Regions from separate parts of the Aeromicrobium sp. HA genome, predicted to be linked through region 1. Evidence: riboswitches for the same ligand, from Rfam matches in the RefSeq annotation. Region 1 holds a riboswitch; the other holds the start of a gene.
What was found. Region 1 has a riboswitch for S-adenosylmethionine ahead of O3S82_RS11370 (aminotransferase class V-fold PLP-dependent enzyme). Riboswitches for the same ligand answer to the same signal wherever they lie in the genome.

Region 1 (7,201 bases):
CGTGGCGGGACGTCGACCGTAACGGCTGCAACCAGCGCGACGACGTGCTGCTGCGCGACGCGGTGCCGGGCACCGTCGTCGTCCAGGTGCAGCGCTCGTGCCCGCACGACGTGATCGCGGGGACATGGACGGACCCGTACCACGGCACGCGCCTGGAGTTCGACGACCTCAAGGACCAGCGTCAGGCCCAGGCGATCCAGATCGACCACGTCGTCCCGCTCGCCGAGGCCTGGGTCTCGGGCGCGCACGCGTGGAGTGCCGAGCGACGCTCACGGTTCGCGAACGACCCGCCGTCGCTCGTGGCGGCGGACGGCCCGACGAACGCCTCGAAGGGCTCGCAGGACCCCGCCGGTTGGCGACCGAAGGCCGCCTTCCAGTGCGCCTACGCCACCCGCTGGATCGACGTGAAGCAGCGCTGGGACCTCGCCGTCGACACGAGCGAGGCCCGCGCCCTGGCCTCGATGCTGGACACCTGCCCCACGCCGTCGCCCGCCTGACGCCCTCCGCCGGCGCGGCGGTCAGACGGTGACCGGCGCGCAGGCCGCCGCGGTGGCGACGAGGCGGTCGATGTCGAGGGACGCCGGAGTCGGGCGGGGGTCGTCCACGACGACCCACACCCCGGCTTCGCGGCGGTACTCGGCCGCGCGCTCCCCCGCCACCCAGGCGCGCACGCCGGACAGGAGGCGCTCGACGTCCTCGGCGCGGCTGCCCACGCCGATGCTCGCCCGGACCGCGCCGTCGCCCCAGCCGAGTCGGTCGAGCAGCGGGTGAGCGCAGAACCGGCCGTCACGCACGGACACACCGTGCTCGGCCGCCAGGAACGCCGCCAGCAGACCCGGATCGACTCCCTCGAGGCGGAACGTCACCACGCCGATCGGCTCGGCCGAGTCCGACCAGATCCGCGCGACGTCGACGCCGGGGAGCTCGCGCAGGCCCTCCACCAGTCGCGAGCGCAGCGAGGACTCGTGCGCGGCCACCTCGTCGGGCTCGAGCGACGACAGCGCCTCCGCTGCGGCCGCCAGGGCGACGGCACCGACGAGGTTCGGCGTGCCCGCCTCGTGCCGGGCGGGCCCGTCGGTCCACTCGACGTCCTCGTCGGTGATCCGCCGCACCGCCCCGCCACCGGCCAGGTACGGCTCGATCCCCTCGAGCCAGTCAGGACGGCCCACGAGCGCACCCGCGCCGAACGGGGCATGCACCTTGTGGCCGGAGAAGGCGACGTAGTCGACACCCGACTCGGCCAGCGAGAGCGACCGGTGGGCCAGCAGCTGCGCGCCGTCGACGAAGACCCGCGCGCCGTACCGGTGGGCGAGGTCGACGACCGCGTCGATCGGCAGTGACTCCCCCGTGACGTTCGAGGCGCCCGTGACCGACAGCAGGCTGATCTGACGCCGCGACAGCACCGAGGCGAGCGCCTTCAGGGTGGCACCGACGGTGGCCTGGACCCCGAGCACCTCGCAGCCGCCGAGGCTGCGCCGCCACGGCAGCAGGTTCGCGTGGTGCTCCACGTCGAGCACCAGCACCCGCCCGGGCACCGCGCCCGCCAGCAGGTTGGTGGCATCGGTGGTGTTGCGCGTGAAGATCGTGACGTCGGCGGACCGCGCGCCGACGAACGAGCCGACGGACTCGCGCGCCTGCTCGTACAGCGCGGTCGACACCTGCGAGGCGTAGCCGGCGCCGCGGTGGACGCTGGCGTACCAGGGCAGCACGGCGTTCACGCGCTCGGCGACGGAGGCCAGCGCGGGCGCGCTGGCCGCGCCGTCGAGATTGACGTGACGCACCGACCGGCCGTCGACGAGGGGGACGGTGACGTCGGCGCCCACGAGGGGCAGCAGCGGGCAGTCGGCGTGGGACAGGACAGACGACATGGAGGACCTCCGGGGTGACTCGCGCTTGCCCCGGCCGGTCGGCCGAGGCCCGGTCCTCACCCGGAGCACCCCGCCGCGACGGAGGGTTGCCGACCAGCAAGCCGGGGCTGTGCGTCGAGGACGCGGCTGGCACTCGTGACCGTGGGCGAGAGCCTGCCAGTCGGCTCGGACTACCACGACAAATCTCATCATGCGGACGCCGTCCCATTAGTTGAGATCGTCATTCGGCGCGCTCACCGACCGACAGGATCACCATCAGCGCCCGGGATCCGACCCGCGCCGATCTCGAGGAGGAGCCGCGTGGACACGTGGAACCTGGTGGCCCTGGCCGTGACCTTCGGCCTGTTCGCGGGCGTGTGGGTCCTGGGCCGCATCGGCGTGAACTTCGCCGTGCTGACGATCGGGGCGCTGGTCGTCGGCGCCGCCGTCGGCGTCGTCTTCCGCGACCACGTCGACTACCTCGCACCGCTCGGGCGGATCTACATCAACCTGCTGCTGGCGATCGTCGCGCCGCTGGTGATCGTGTCCATCCTGTCCAGCGTGACGTCGCTCGGCTCCACCGCGAAGCTCCGCACGATCGGCCTCTCGTCCACGGCGTGGCTGCTCGGCATGAACCTCATCGCCATCCTGCTGACGCTCGGGCTCACCCTCGAGCTGGGGATCGGCAAGAACGCCGACCTCGAGACCGCCGGCGTCGACACCCGCTCGCTCGACGAGATCCAGAAGCCGTTCGCCGAGGTCTTCATCGGGTTCTTCCCGACGAACATCGTCAAGGACGTCTCGGAGAACAACATCATCCCGATCATCGTCTTCACGCTGCTCGTCGCGGTGGCCACCGCGGTCGTCGCGGAGCGGTCGCCGAAGACGGTCGCGCCGTTCCTGAACCTCGTCGAGGCCGGCCGCGTCATCATCTACAGGGCCGTCGGCTACGTCATCGCCCTGACCCCCTACGCGGTCCTCGTGCTGACGGCGGGCGCCGCCTCCTCCGCGGTCGGCCGCCGCGACCAACTGCTCTCGCTGCTGGGCCTGCTGGTGGTCGGCTACGTCGCCTGCTTCGTGCACACGTTCGTCGTGAACGCGGTGATCCTGCGCAGCGCCGCCCACGTGAGCCCGCTCGCGTTCTTCCGCAAGATCTTCCCGGCACAGAGCACCGCGTTCACGACGCAGAGCAGCGCCGGCACCCTGCCCGTCACCACCACGGTGCTGACCCAGCGCGTGGGCGTCCCGTCCGACGTCGCCGGCTTCACCGCGCCGCTCGGCACCACGATCGGCATGCCGGGCTGCGCCGGCATCTGGCCGATCATGCTCGCGGTCTACGCCATCAACGGCCTCGGACTGTCCTACGGGCTGGCGGACTACGCGCTGCTCGTCGTGCTGTGCCTCCTGGTGTCGATCGGCACCGCCGGCGTCCCCGGCACCGCCACGATCGTGGCCACCACCGTGCTCACCGCGGCCGGCCTGCCGCTCGAGGTCGTCATCCTCACGCTGCCGATCAGCGCGATCGTCGACATGGCGCGCACGATGACCAACGTCACCGCCGCCGCGGTCGCGGCCACCGTGGTGGCTCGCCGCGTCGGACGTCTCGACGACGACGTGTTCGCCGGCCGCAAGGAGGCCGTCGTCCCGCACGAGGCCTCGGCCAAGGAGCGCCTCGAGGCCGCGGTCGGCGAGATCCCCGTGGCCCGCGGCGTCCCCGTCGGCGCCTGCTCGATCGACGACCGTCCCACCGAGCGCCGTCCGCTCGGCTCCACCCGCTGACCCCGCACCCCCCCCACCGAAGGAGTCCTCGTGACCTCGAAGTCCCTGCGCCTGCCCCGGCCGCTGCACCTGCTCCTGGCGTTCGCGCTCGCGACGACCATCCTGCTCTCCGGACAGGGCCTGCTCGTGCCCGCGAAGGCCGCGAGCATCACCTGGGTCGACGGCGGTGACGACCAGCCGTGCCTCAACGACGACATGGGTCGCGCCCTCGATGCCCTGCCCGCCGACCAGTGGTGCACGCCGATCAGCGGCTGCTACCAGGACGACGACGGCAAGTACGTCCTGCCCAGCCGGAAGACGGGCATCTGGCAGGGCAACCCGAACGACGTGAAGTACGCCGACGAGATCAAGGCCGAGCCGACTCCGAAGCCGACCGCCAAGCCCACGACGAAGCCGACCGCCAAGCCCGTCGCCAAGCCCACCGCGAAGCCGACGACCAAGCCGACGACGAAGAAGTCGGTCGACACGGGTGCGCCGACCACGACCACCGACAGCCTGGGTGTCGACGAGAACGAGGTCGTCGCCGAGGGCGCGCCGTCCGCGCCCGCCGCGCCGGTCCTGACGGTCGACGGCAAGGACGTCACGGTCACGTGGCAGGCCGGCCCCGACGCCGAGCTCGAGAGCGTCACGGGCTACGTCCTGCGCTTCAGCGGCGCCGACCCGGTGCAGCTCGACGCCGCGACCACGACCCACACGTTCTCCGACCTGCCCGACGGCACCTACCGCGCCGCGGTGCGCGCCGTGAACGAGGCCGGCGAGTCGCCGTCCTCTCCGCCGTCGGAGATCGCCACGGTCGGCAAGCCGGTCACCGAGGTCGTCGGCACGGTCGCCGTCACCGGCGACCTCGAGCCCGGCGCCGCGGTCACCGTGACCGGCACCGGCTTCGCCGCCGACGTCCCCGAGCTCACCCTCGAGCTGCACTCCACCCCGGTGGTCCTGGGCACGGTCGCCACCGACGCCAACGGCGGGTTCACGACCGCGGTCACGATCCCCGAGACGGTCGAGGCCGGCGAGCACTCGCTGGTCGTCCTCTTCGACGGCACCGAGATCTCCAGCACGCCGGTCGAGGTCGGCGGTGCCGAGGTGGCCGCGGCCGCCGCGGTGACCGAGGTCGCCGAGACCGTCCCGCCGCACACGGGCCTGGCCATCCTGGTCGTCCTCGCGCTGGCCGGCGTCGCGTCGCTCACGTGGCACGTGCTGACCGGCCGCCGTCGTGCGGCGCGCACGCGACTGGCGGAGGTGATCGCCTGACCACGGCGATGTGCAGGACGGCTGGATCGCCCGACATGCACACGCCCGGCGATCCAGCCCACCGACCCACGAGAACACTCCCCTGAATCGGCCTGCCCAGTGTGGCAGGAGAAAGCGACACCACCATGACCACCTCCCTCCGGCGCCCCGTGCGGCGCGGACTCGCGGCCGCCGCGGTCGGGGCCCTGACGGCCTCGCTGCTGGGCCTGGCGACGACCACCGCGCACGCCGCGGCGCCCGTCCCCTCCCTCGGCGTCACCGTGGACTACTTCGACGACGTGTACGACGACCTCGGCGCGAACAGCGTCTTCGAGACCGTGACGATCGAGCGCTTCGAGTACCTGCTGAAGAACCAGACCGGCAATATCGCCTTCTTCATCGGCGACCCGTCCGACCCGTCGAGCCAAGCCACGATCGCGCACGTCAACCGCGTGGCGAAGGCCCAGGGCATCTCGAAGGTCTACAACTTCACGCCCAAGCTCGATGGCGACACCCTGAACGTCTGGGACCTCAGCCGCTCCGGCCTCAACGAGGCCGGCCGCACGTTCTACGGCAACGTCGGCAACCGGCTGATCACCGACTACCTGAACAAGGACGCGCAGACCTCGTTCACGAAGAACGCGGCCAGCGACCCGTACCTGTTCGTCTACAACAAGGACCGCGTCGACGGCGGTGTCGAGGACCGCATCGTCGCCGCGCTGGGCGGCGCCAAGACCGCAGCCGACCTCGACACCCCGACCGAGGTCGCGGCGTACGAGGACCAGGTCGAGGACGTGCTCGGCAGCGTCTCCAGCTACGCCACCAACACGAACTTCCAGTTCCAGAAGGACGAGGTCAACCGCCGCCACAGCGCGTCGTACCCCACAGCGGAGACGCACGGCGGCCAGATCCTGACCGACGCCGACGGCACGGACGGCTTCCGGATCCAGACGCTCACCTACCCCGAGCTCATCCACCTGCTCGGCAAGCCCGGCGACATCCCGCTGCTGTTCGGCGGCACGTGGTGCCACAACACCCGCGCGATCATCAAGGACGTGAACGCGGACGCCCAGCAGTACGGCGTGAAGACGGTCTACAACTTCGACTTCTCGCTGTTCTCCACCGGCAACGGCGGCTCCGACCTCGGCCACATCCGCGACAACGCGGCCGCGACGACCGAGGACGGCACCCTGAAGGCGTCGCGTCCGTCGCACCTGTACGGCGACCTCGTGAACACGTACCTGCCGAACGCGTCCACGCAGTACCGCACGGCGCAGGACGTCGCCGACCTCGGCGGCGGCAGCGTCAACGCCGTCTCGTACTACCCCGGCGGCGACACGACCAAGGAGCTGCGCCAGGCGCGCAAGATCCAGGTCGGTCACGTGCTGACGTACAACAAGGACCACGTCGACGCGCTCGGCAACCCGGCTCCGGTCGTCGACCAGGCGATCCGTCGCAACGACGACGGCGGACACACCGAGCACATGACCGAGTGGTGGTACGTCGCCGGCCGTGATCTGGAGAAGGGCGACCCGACCCTCCGGGGCGCGCTGAACCCCACCAGCGAGACGGGCGCGAACTCCCTGCAGAGCCAGCGCGCGTTCGCCAAGGAGGCCATCGACGAGATCCACACGGTCTTCCGCGGGTTCGCGAAGCAGGCGCACGCCAGCACCACCAGCGTGGCCGAGGTCGGCCCGGTCTCCGTCGGCGGCACGCCCACGCTCGACGTCTCGGTCGCCGCGGCCGGCTACGCGCCGTTCATCTCGCTGAACTCGGCCAACGCCAACACGCCGCTCGTCTCCGACACCGGCAAGCCGTCCGGCTTCGTCGCTGTCTTCGACGGTGGCCAGAAGGTCGGCCAGGCGCGTCTGAAGCGCAACGGCACCGCCTCGATCGTGCTCCCGGCCCAGCCGGCCGGCGAGACCGACCTGACGGTCCGCTACCTCGGTCGCGGCGACGTGATCGAGCCCTCGCAGGCGTCCGTCTCGTTCGCGGTCGCGGGCGATCCGTCCACCACGACGCTCAGCGTTCCGGCGTCGGTGACCCACGGCGCCGGCGGCTCGGTGACCGCCACGGTCACCGAGGGCGCCACCGGCTCGGTGCGACTCACCGGCCTGCCCGGCGAGCCGCTCACGGCCGCGATCGAGGACGGCACGGCCACCTTCACGCTGCCGGCCACCACGCCGGCGGGTCGCCACTCGCTCGTCGCCCGCTACACCGGTGACGACAAGTACGGCGCGTCGGAGTCCGAGGCGGCGGAGCTCGTCGTCGCGAAGGCGAACGCCACGCTGAAGGCCACGGTCGCCGCGACCCGCTACGGCACGGCTCCGGTCGTCCGGACCACC
Region 2 (7,201 bases), 1.6 Mb from region 1:
GCCGCCACCAGCACCACGCGGTCGCCCAGACGGTCGATCGCCTCGGTCATCGCGGCGACGTCGGCGCGGTGTCCGGCTCCCACCGGGACCGCGACGAGCTCGACCCCGAAGTAGTGGGCGGCCTTGGCGAAGGCCGCGTGGATCGTGCTGGGCACGACCATCGCCGGGCGCTCCACGCCGGCGGCATCGCGCGCGGTCTGCACCGCCAGCAGGATCGACTCGGTGCCGCCGGACGTCACCGTGCCGACGACCTCGTCGCCACCGTGCAGGATCGAGCGTGCGAAGCCGACGAGGTCGGCCTCCATCGACAGCAGGCTGGGGAAGGCGGTGGGGTCGAGGCCGTTCGTGGCGGCGTACATCGCGACGGCCTGTCGGGCGACCTCGTCGGCCTCGGCCAGTCCCGAGTCGTAGACGTACGCCAGCGTGCGGCCGCCGTGGGTGGGGAGGTCGCCCTCGCGGCGGGCGGCGAGCTCGGCGAGGACCTGCTCAGGCGACATCGGCACTCCTCAGTCGGTCGTCGAGTCGGTAGCCGCGCAGCAGCACGAGGCTGATCGCGGACAGGAGGGCCGGGAGCACCGAGAAGCCCAGCGCGATCGCGAGGCGGGCGCCGTCGGGCTGGTCGACGGTGACGCCGGACGTCGACGACACGTAGCCACCGGCCGTCAGCACGAGCGCGAAGATGCCGGGCCCGAGGGCGAGGCCGAGCGTCTCGCCCGCGGTCCACACGCCGGTGAACACGCCGATGCGGTTGGCCCCGCTGCGCGAGGCGTCGTCGGCGGCCACGTCGGGCAGCATCGCCATCGGGAAGACCTGGGCCCCGGCGTACCCGATGCCCACGAGCGCGGCGGCGACATAGGTGAGCGCGAGCCAGCCCTCGTGCGCGGCCAGCAGTGCGGCCATCCCGATCGCGAGGAAGACGGTGGCGACGGCGTACCCCGACCGCTTGCCGCGGGTGGTGGCGTAGCGCTCCCACAGCGGCGTGACGAGCAGCGCGGGACCGACGAAGGCGACGAACAGGAACGTGTTGGCGGCCGTGCTGTCGAGCAGGTCGTCGGCCACGTAGGCCACGCCCGCCAGCACCGTGCCGATCGCGGCGGCCTGCACGACGAACGTCAGCAGCACCGCGCGGAAGTCGGGGTTCTGGGCCACGAGCCGCAGCTGGTCGGCGAACGTGCCGCCCGCGGTCTCGGTGGGGTGCTCGGGCGCGCCGCGCGTTCCCCACCACGCGCCCAGCACGCCGAGCGCGATGACGAGGCCGACGTACGCGCCCATCGCCGCGTGCCCCAGCTGGTCGGCCACGATCGGGGCGGTGGCGCCCGAGACCAGGATCGCCAGCGCGAGGACGACGACGCGCCACGTCATGAGGCGCGTCCGCTCGGCGTAGTCGAGCGTCAGCTCGGCCGGCATCGCGACGTAGGGCACCTGGAAGAACGCATAGGCGCTCGCGCAGCCCAGGAACGCCACGGCCACCCACGCGGCGGCCAGGGCCTGCGGCTCGGTGGGACCGGCGAACATCACCGCGAACAGCACGGCCAGGGTGAGCCCGGCCCGCACGAGGAACGGACGGCGCCGCCCGGCGGGATGCGTGGAGCGGTCGCTGATGCGCCCCGCGATCGGGTTGAGGACGACGTCCCACGCCTTCGGCGCGAACACCAGCACGCCGGCCAGCGCCGCGCCGATGCCGATCTCGTCGGTCAGGTAGGGCAGCAGCAGCAGTCCGGGGACGGTGCCGAAGGTCCCGGTGGCGACGCTGCCGAGCGCGTAGCCGCGCCGGACCCGGGCCGGAAGCTCAGTCGTCACCGTCGGCCGGACCGGTGTCACGGGCCTCGGCGAGCTCGGCCAGGAACGTGGTGGCCCAGCGCTCGATGTCGTTCTCCATCACCTGCTTGCGCAGCGCGCGCATCCGCTTGCGCAGGTCGACCGGAGGCGCCTGCATGGCCTCGAGCAGCGCCTGCTTCATGCCGTTGATGTCGTGAGGGTTGACCTGGAACGCCTGTCGGAGCTCGCCGGCGGCACCGGCGAACTCGCTGAGCACGAGCGCGCCGCGGTCGTCCCAGCGCGTGGCGATGTACTCCTTGGCGACGAGGTTCATGCCGTCGCGCAGCGGGGTGACCACCATGACGTCGGCGGCCCGGTACATCGCGGCCATCTCCTCGCGCGGGAACGAGGCGTGCAGGTACTGGATCGGCTGCTGGCCGATGCGGCCCATGTCGCCGTTGATCCGGCCCACGAGGCGGTTGATGTCGTCGCGCAGCAGGCGGTACTGGTGCACGCGCTCGCGCGACGGGGTGGCGACCTGGACGAACACGGCCTCGTCGACGTCGATCACGCCGTCGCGCACGAGCTCGCCGAAGGCGCGCAGCCGCTGGGGCAGGCCCTTGGTGTAGTCGAGGCGGTCGATGCCGATGAGCACGTGCCGCGGGTTGCCGAGGCTGTCGCGGATCTCCTGCGCCCGGGCGATGACCTCGGGGGTGCGCGAGAGCTGCTCGAAGCCGCGCGCGTCGATCGAGATCGGGTAGGCCCGCGCCAGGACCTTGCGGCCGTCGGGCAGGAAGACGGTGTCGCGCACGGTGCGGTGGCCCACGCGCTGACGCACGAGGCGGGCGAAGTTCTGCGCGCCACCGGGCATCTGGAAGCCGACGAGGTCGGCGCCCAGCAGGCCCTCGAGGATCTGGCGGCGCCACGGCAGCTGCTGGAACAGCTCGGTGGGCGGGAACGGAATGTGCAGGAAGAAGCCGATCAGCAGGTCGGGGCGCAGCTCGCGCAGCATCTGCGGGACGAGCTGCAGCTGGTAGTCCTGCACCCACACGACCGCGCCCTGCGCGGCGAGGGAGGCGGCCTTCTCGGCGAAGCGGCGGTTGACCGTGACGTAGGCGTCCCACCACTCGCGGTGGTACTCCGGGGTGACGACGACGTCGTGGTAGAGCGGCCAGAGGGTGCCGTTGGAGAAGCCCTCGTAGTACTCCTCGACCTCCAGCTCGGTCAGTGGCACCGGGACGAGTCGCAGGCCGTCGTGCTCGAACTCGGGGAGGTCCTCGTCGGCGGCACCGTGCCAGCCGATCCACGCCCCGCCCTGGAGCTTCATGACCGGTTCGAGTGCCGTGACCAGACCGCCGGGCGACGTGCGCCACGAGACCTCGCCGTCGTCGCCGATCCGGCGGTCGACGGGCAGGCGGTTGGCGATCACGAGGAAGTCGGTCTTCTCGGGCGCCATGCGGCCAGCCTAGAGGAGAACGGGCCCGCCCGCCGCGGACCTCACGCGGTGGGACGACGGTTTCGGCGAACGGGAATGACAAGCGTGTGATTTCGCCGGTACAGTCGGGCACATGGCAGCGGTGGAGAGTCACGACCAAGCGGTCCGCGACGGCGCATTGTCCGATCGCGACCGCGAGATGCTCGAGCTCGAGCGCCTGTGGTGGAAGTACGCCGGCGCCAAGGAGCAGGCGATCCGCGACAAGTTCGACATGACCGCCACCCGCTACTACCAGATCCTCAACGCGCTGATCGACTCCGAGGACGCGCTCGCGCACGACCCGCTGCTCGTCAAGCGCCTGCGCCGCCTCCGCTCGCAGCGCCAGCGTCAGCGCCAGGCCCGGCGTACCGGCTCCGACCGCTGAGGTGGAGGAGCAGCCGCCCCTCGAACCGCGCGACGACCGGCGTGAGCCCGAGCGTCGTCGCCCGTGGCACGTCGTCGTGCTGCCCGCCGTCTGGCTGATCCTCGGTGCCCTCGGCGGCTGGGCGATCATCGAGGTCGTCCGCGAGGACGAGGCGCCCGCGCAGTCCGCGCAGCGCACCAGTACGGGCCCGACGTCCAAGCCCACGAAGAAGGCCTCCGCGAAGCCGAAGCCGAAGAAGACGACCGAGCCCACCGCCGAGCCCACGACCGAGCCGACCACCGAGCCCACCGCGACCCGGTCGATCGGCGTCTCGGTCTACAACCAGATCGGCATCGGCGGCCTCGCCGCCCGCGTCGCCGGCCAGGCCCGTGCCGCCGGCTGGACCGTCGGCGCCGTGGCCGACTGGCGCGGTGGGGTCCCGCAGGACACCGTCTACTACCCGGCGGGACGCCAGGCCGAGGCCGCGCTGCTCGGCAGCGACCTCGGGATCGTGCGCCTCATGCCCGCCACGGGGAACATGTCCACCAGCAACCTGACGGTCGTGCTGGCCAGCCCCCGCTGACCCCTCGTGCGGCCGCGCCATACTCTTCCCATGACCGATCCGGGGCGCACCCTGCTCGCGCTGGACTTCGACGGCACGCTCGCGCCGATCGTCGAGGACCCCGCGTCGGCGTACATCCACCCCGAGTCCCTCGCGGCGCTGCGGCGTCTCGGGCCGATCCTGGGGACGATCGCGATCATCACCGGACGTCCCGTCGACCAGGTGCGCCGGCTCGGCCGCTTCGAGGAGGGCGACGGCCTGGAGCACCTGGTCGTCTGCGGCCAGTACGGCGCCGAGCGCTGGGACGCCGCCACGGGCGAGCTGACCCGGCCGTCGCGCCCCGAGGCCGTCTCGCAGCTGGCCGCGCGACTGCCGCAGTGGATGCGCGAGCACGACGCGTCGCGCATCCGGGTCGAGGACAAGGGCCTGGCGATCGCGCTGCACACGCGCGGCGTCGCGCCGGGCCTGCTCGACGAGCTGGCCCCGCAGATCGAGGCGCTCGCCACCGAGGTCGGCCTGCACCTCGAGCCCGGCCGCCAGGTGATCGAGCTGCGCGCCTCGGGCACCGACAAGGGCCAGACCCTGCGCGGCATCATCGGCCGCGTCTCGCCCGGTGCGGTCATCTACGCCGGCGACGACCTCGGCGACCTGCCGGCGTTCCGCGAGGCCATCGCCCTGCGCGAGCAGGGGATGGACGTCACCCTCGTGTGCTCGGCTTCGGAGGAGCAGGACGCGCTCGTCGCGCTCGCCGACGTGGTGCTCGACGGGCCCGACGACGTCGCGGCCTGGCTCGGCGACCTCGCCGACCGGTTCGCCCCGGTCTGACGCTCACCCCTCCCGCTCGTCTCGGCATCCGGACGAAGTGGACGTATCGTGAGACGCGCCCCTAGGCTGGCATCACTCATCCCGAGGGGCAGAGGGACACGGCCCGACGAAGCCCCAGCAACCAGCCGACCACCGGCCAGGTGCTAATTCCGTCCGCGGTCGAACGCCGGCCCGGAGAGATGAATGGAGTCGTCGTGAGCGTCACGATCCCTGACCGCACCACCCTTCGCGAGGGCGCCTTCGGCCCCGCCACCGCCCTGAAGTGCCGCGAGTGCGGCGCCACGCGCGAGCTCGGCCCCCACTACGCCTGCTACGAGTGCTTCGGCCCGCTCGAGATCGCCTACGACTTCGGCACGGTCACCCGCGAGCAGATCGAGGCCGGCCCCACGAACATCTGGCGCTACAAGGCGCTGCTGCCCGTCCCCGCCGACATCGAGGACAGCCCCAACCTCGAGCCGGGCTTCACTCGCCTGCTCGACGCGCGCAACCTCGCGGCCGAGCTGGGCCTGTCGAAGCTGTGGGTCAAGGACGACAGCACGAACCCCACCAACTCCTTCAAGGACCGCGTCGTCGCCTGCGCGCTCAGCGCCGCGCGCGAGTTCGGCAGCAAGGTCTTCGCCTGTCCGTCGACCGGCAACCTCGCCAACGCGGTCGCGGCCGCGGGCGCCCGCGCCGGCATCCGCACGGTCGTGTTCATCCCGAGCAACCTCGAGACGCCCAAGCAGGTGAACTCGGCGATCTTCACCGACAACCTGGTCGCCGTCGACGGGAACTACGACGACGTCAACAAGCTGGCCAGCGAGATCGCCGGCGAGGACGAGGGCTGGGCGTTCGTCAACGTCAACGTGCGGCCGTTCTACGCCGAGGGCTCCAAGACGCTCGGCTACGAGATCGCCGAGCAGCTCGGCTGGCGCCTGCCCGACCAGATCGTCATCCCCGTCGCCTCGGGCTCCCAGCTGACGAAGGTGCACAAGGCCTTCCAGGAGCTCATCGCGCTGGGCCTGGTCGAGGACAAGCCGTACCGCGTCTTCGGCGCGCAGGCGCAGGGCTGCAACCCCGTCGCCACCGCGTTCAAGGACGGCGTCGACGCGATCCGGCCCGTGCGGCCCGACACGATCGCCAAGTCGCTCGCGATCGGCAACCCCGCCGACGGCATCTACGTGCTCGACATCGCGCGCGGCACCGGCGGCGGCGTCGAGGAGGTCGACGACGACCAGATCCGCGACGCGATCGTCCTGCTCGCGCGCACCGAGGGCATCTTCACCGAGACCGCCGGCGGCACCACCGTGGCCGTGCTGAGGAAGCTCGTCGAGACGGGCCAGCTGGACCCCGAGCTCGAGACCGTCGTGATCAACACCGGTCACGGCCTCAAGACGCTCGACGCGGTCGCCGGTTCCGTCGGCCCGCGCGCCACGATCGCCCCCACCTACGACGCCTTCGCCGCGGCCGGCATCGCCTGAGCCGTCCGACCGAAACCACCCGAGGAGCCCCCATGGCCGTGTCCGTCCGCATCCCCACGATCCTGCGCAGCTACACGAACGACGAGTCGCAGGTCAGCGCCGAGGGCGACCGCCTCAGCGCCGTGCTCGACTCGCTCGAGACCGCCTACCCCGGCATCCGGGCCCGCATCGTCGACGAGGACGGCAAGCTGCGCCGCTTCGTCAACGTGTACGTGGCCGAGGAGGACGTGCGCTTCGCCGACGGCCTCGACACCAAGACCCCCGACGGCACCCAGATCTCGGTGATCCCCGCGGTCGCCGGCGGCTGCTGAGCAGGCTTTCGGCCAGTCCGCCGTAGGCGATTCACGCGCCTGCCGATACGCTGGTCCCGGGTCCGGCAGCGGGCCTTCCCCCGCAGAACAGGTGGTCTCATGGTGCATGGCACCGTCAAGTGGTTCAACTCCGACAAGGGGTACGGCTTCATCGCCGTCGACGGCCAGGACGACGTCTTCGTCCACTGGTCGAAGATCGCGATCAACGGGTTCAAGACCCTCGAGGACGGCCAGAACGTCGAGCTCGAGGTGGTCGACGGCCCCAAGGGGCGCGAGGCCGAGAACGTCCAGCCGCTGCACTAGGCATCGGGGCCGGGGCCTCGGCCGACCTCGGGTGCGGGGTCGCTTGAACGGGCGGGATTAGCACTCGTATAGTGAGAGTGCTAGTTCCACTTCTACTTATGTCGGAGACACGCACCCATGGCCAAGTCCATCGCATTCAACGAA

Region 2: another riboswitch for S-adenosylmethionine. It lies ahead of thrC (threonine synthase); the one in region 1 lies ahead of O3S82_RS11370 (aminotransferase class V-fold PLP-dependent enzyme).

What each region holds. Positions count from the first base shown of each region.
Region 1 is NZ_CP114372.1:2,305,620-2,312,820, forward strand. It holds gene O3S82_RS11365 (HNH endonuclease family protein) at 1-497, shown strand, start outside; gene O3S82_RS11370 (aminotransferase class V-fold PLP-dependent enzyme) at 519-1,868, opposite strand; SAM riboswitch class IV at 1,885-2,009, opposite strand; gene O3S82_RS11375 (dicarboxylate/amino acid:cation symporter) at 2,169-3,626, shown strand; gene O3S82_RS11380 (fibronectin type III domain-containing protein) at 3,657-4,877, shown strand; gene O3S82_RS11385 (Ig-like domain-containing protein) at 5,003-7,201, shown strand, end outside.
Region 2 is NZ_CP114372.1:456,532-463,732, forward strand. It holds gene O3S82_RS02270 (pyridoxal phosphate-dependent decarboxylase family protein) at 1-497, opposite strand, end outside; gene O3S82_RS02275 (MFS transporter) at 487-1,800, opposite strand; gene O3S82_RS02280 (alpha,alpha-trehalose-phosphate synthase (UDP-forming)) at 1,790-3,214, opposite strand; gene O3S82_RS02285 (DUF3263 domain-containing protein) at 3,327-3,617, shown strand; gene O3S82_RS02290 (LytR C-terminal domain-containing protein) at 3,619-4,179, shown strand; gene otsB (trehalose-phosphatase) at 4,210-4,983, shown strand; SAM riboswitch class I at 5,057-5,169, shown strand; gene thrC (threonine synthase) at 5,178-6,443, shown strand; gene O3S82_RS02305 (MoaD/ThiS family protein) at 6,476-6,754, shown strand; gene O3S82_RS02310 (cold-shock protein) at 6,854-7,057, shown strand; gene groL (chaperonin GroEL) at 7,175-7,201, shown strand, end outside.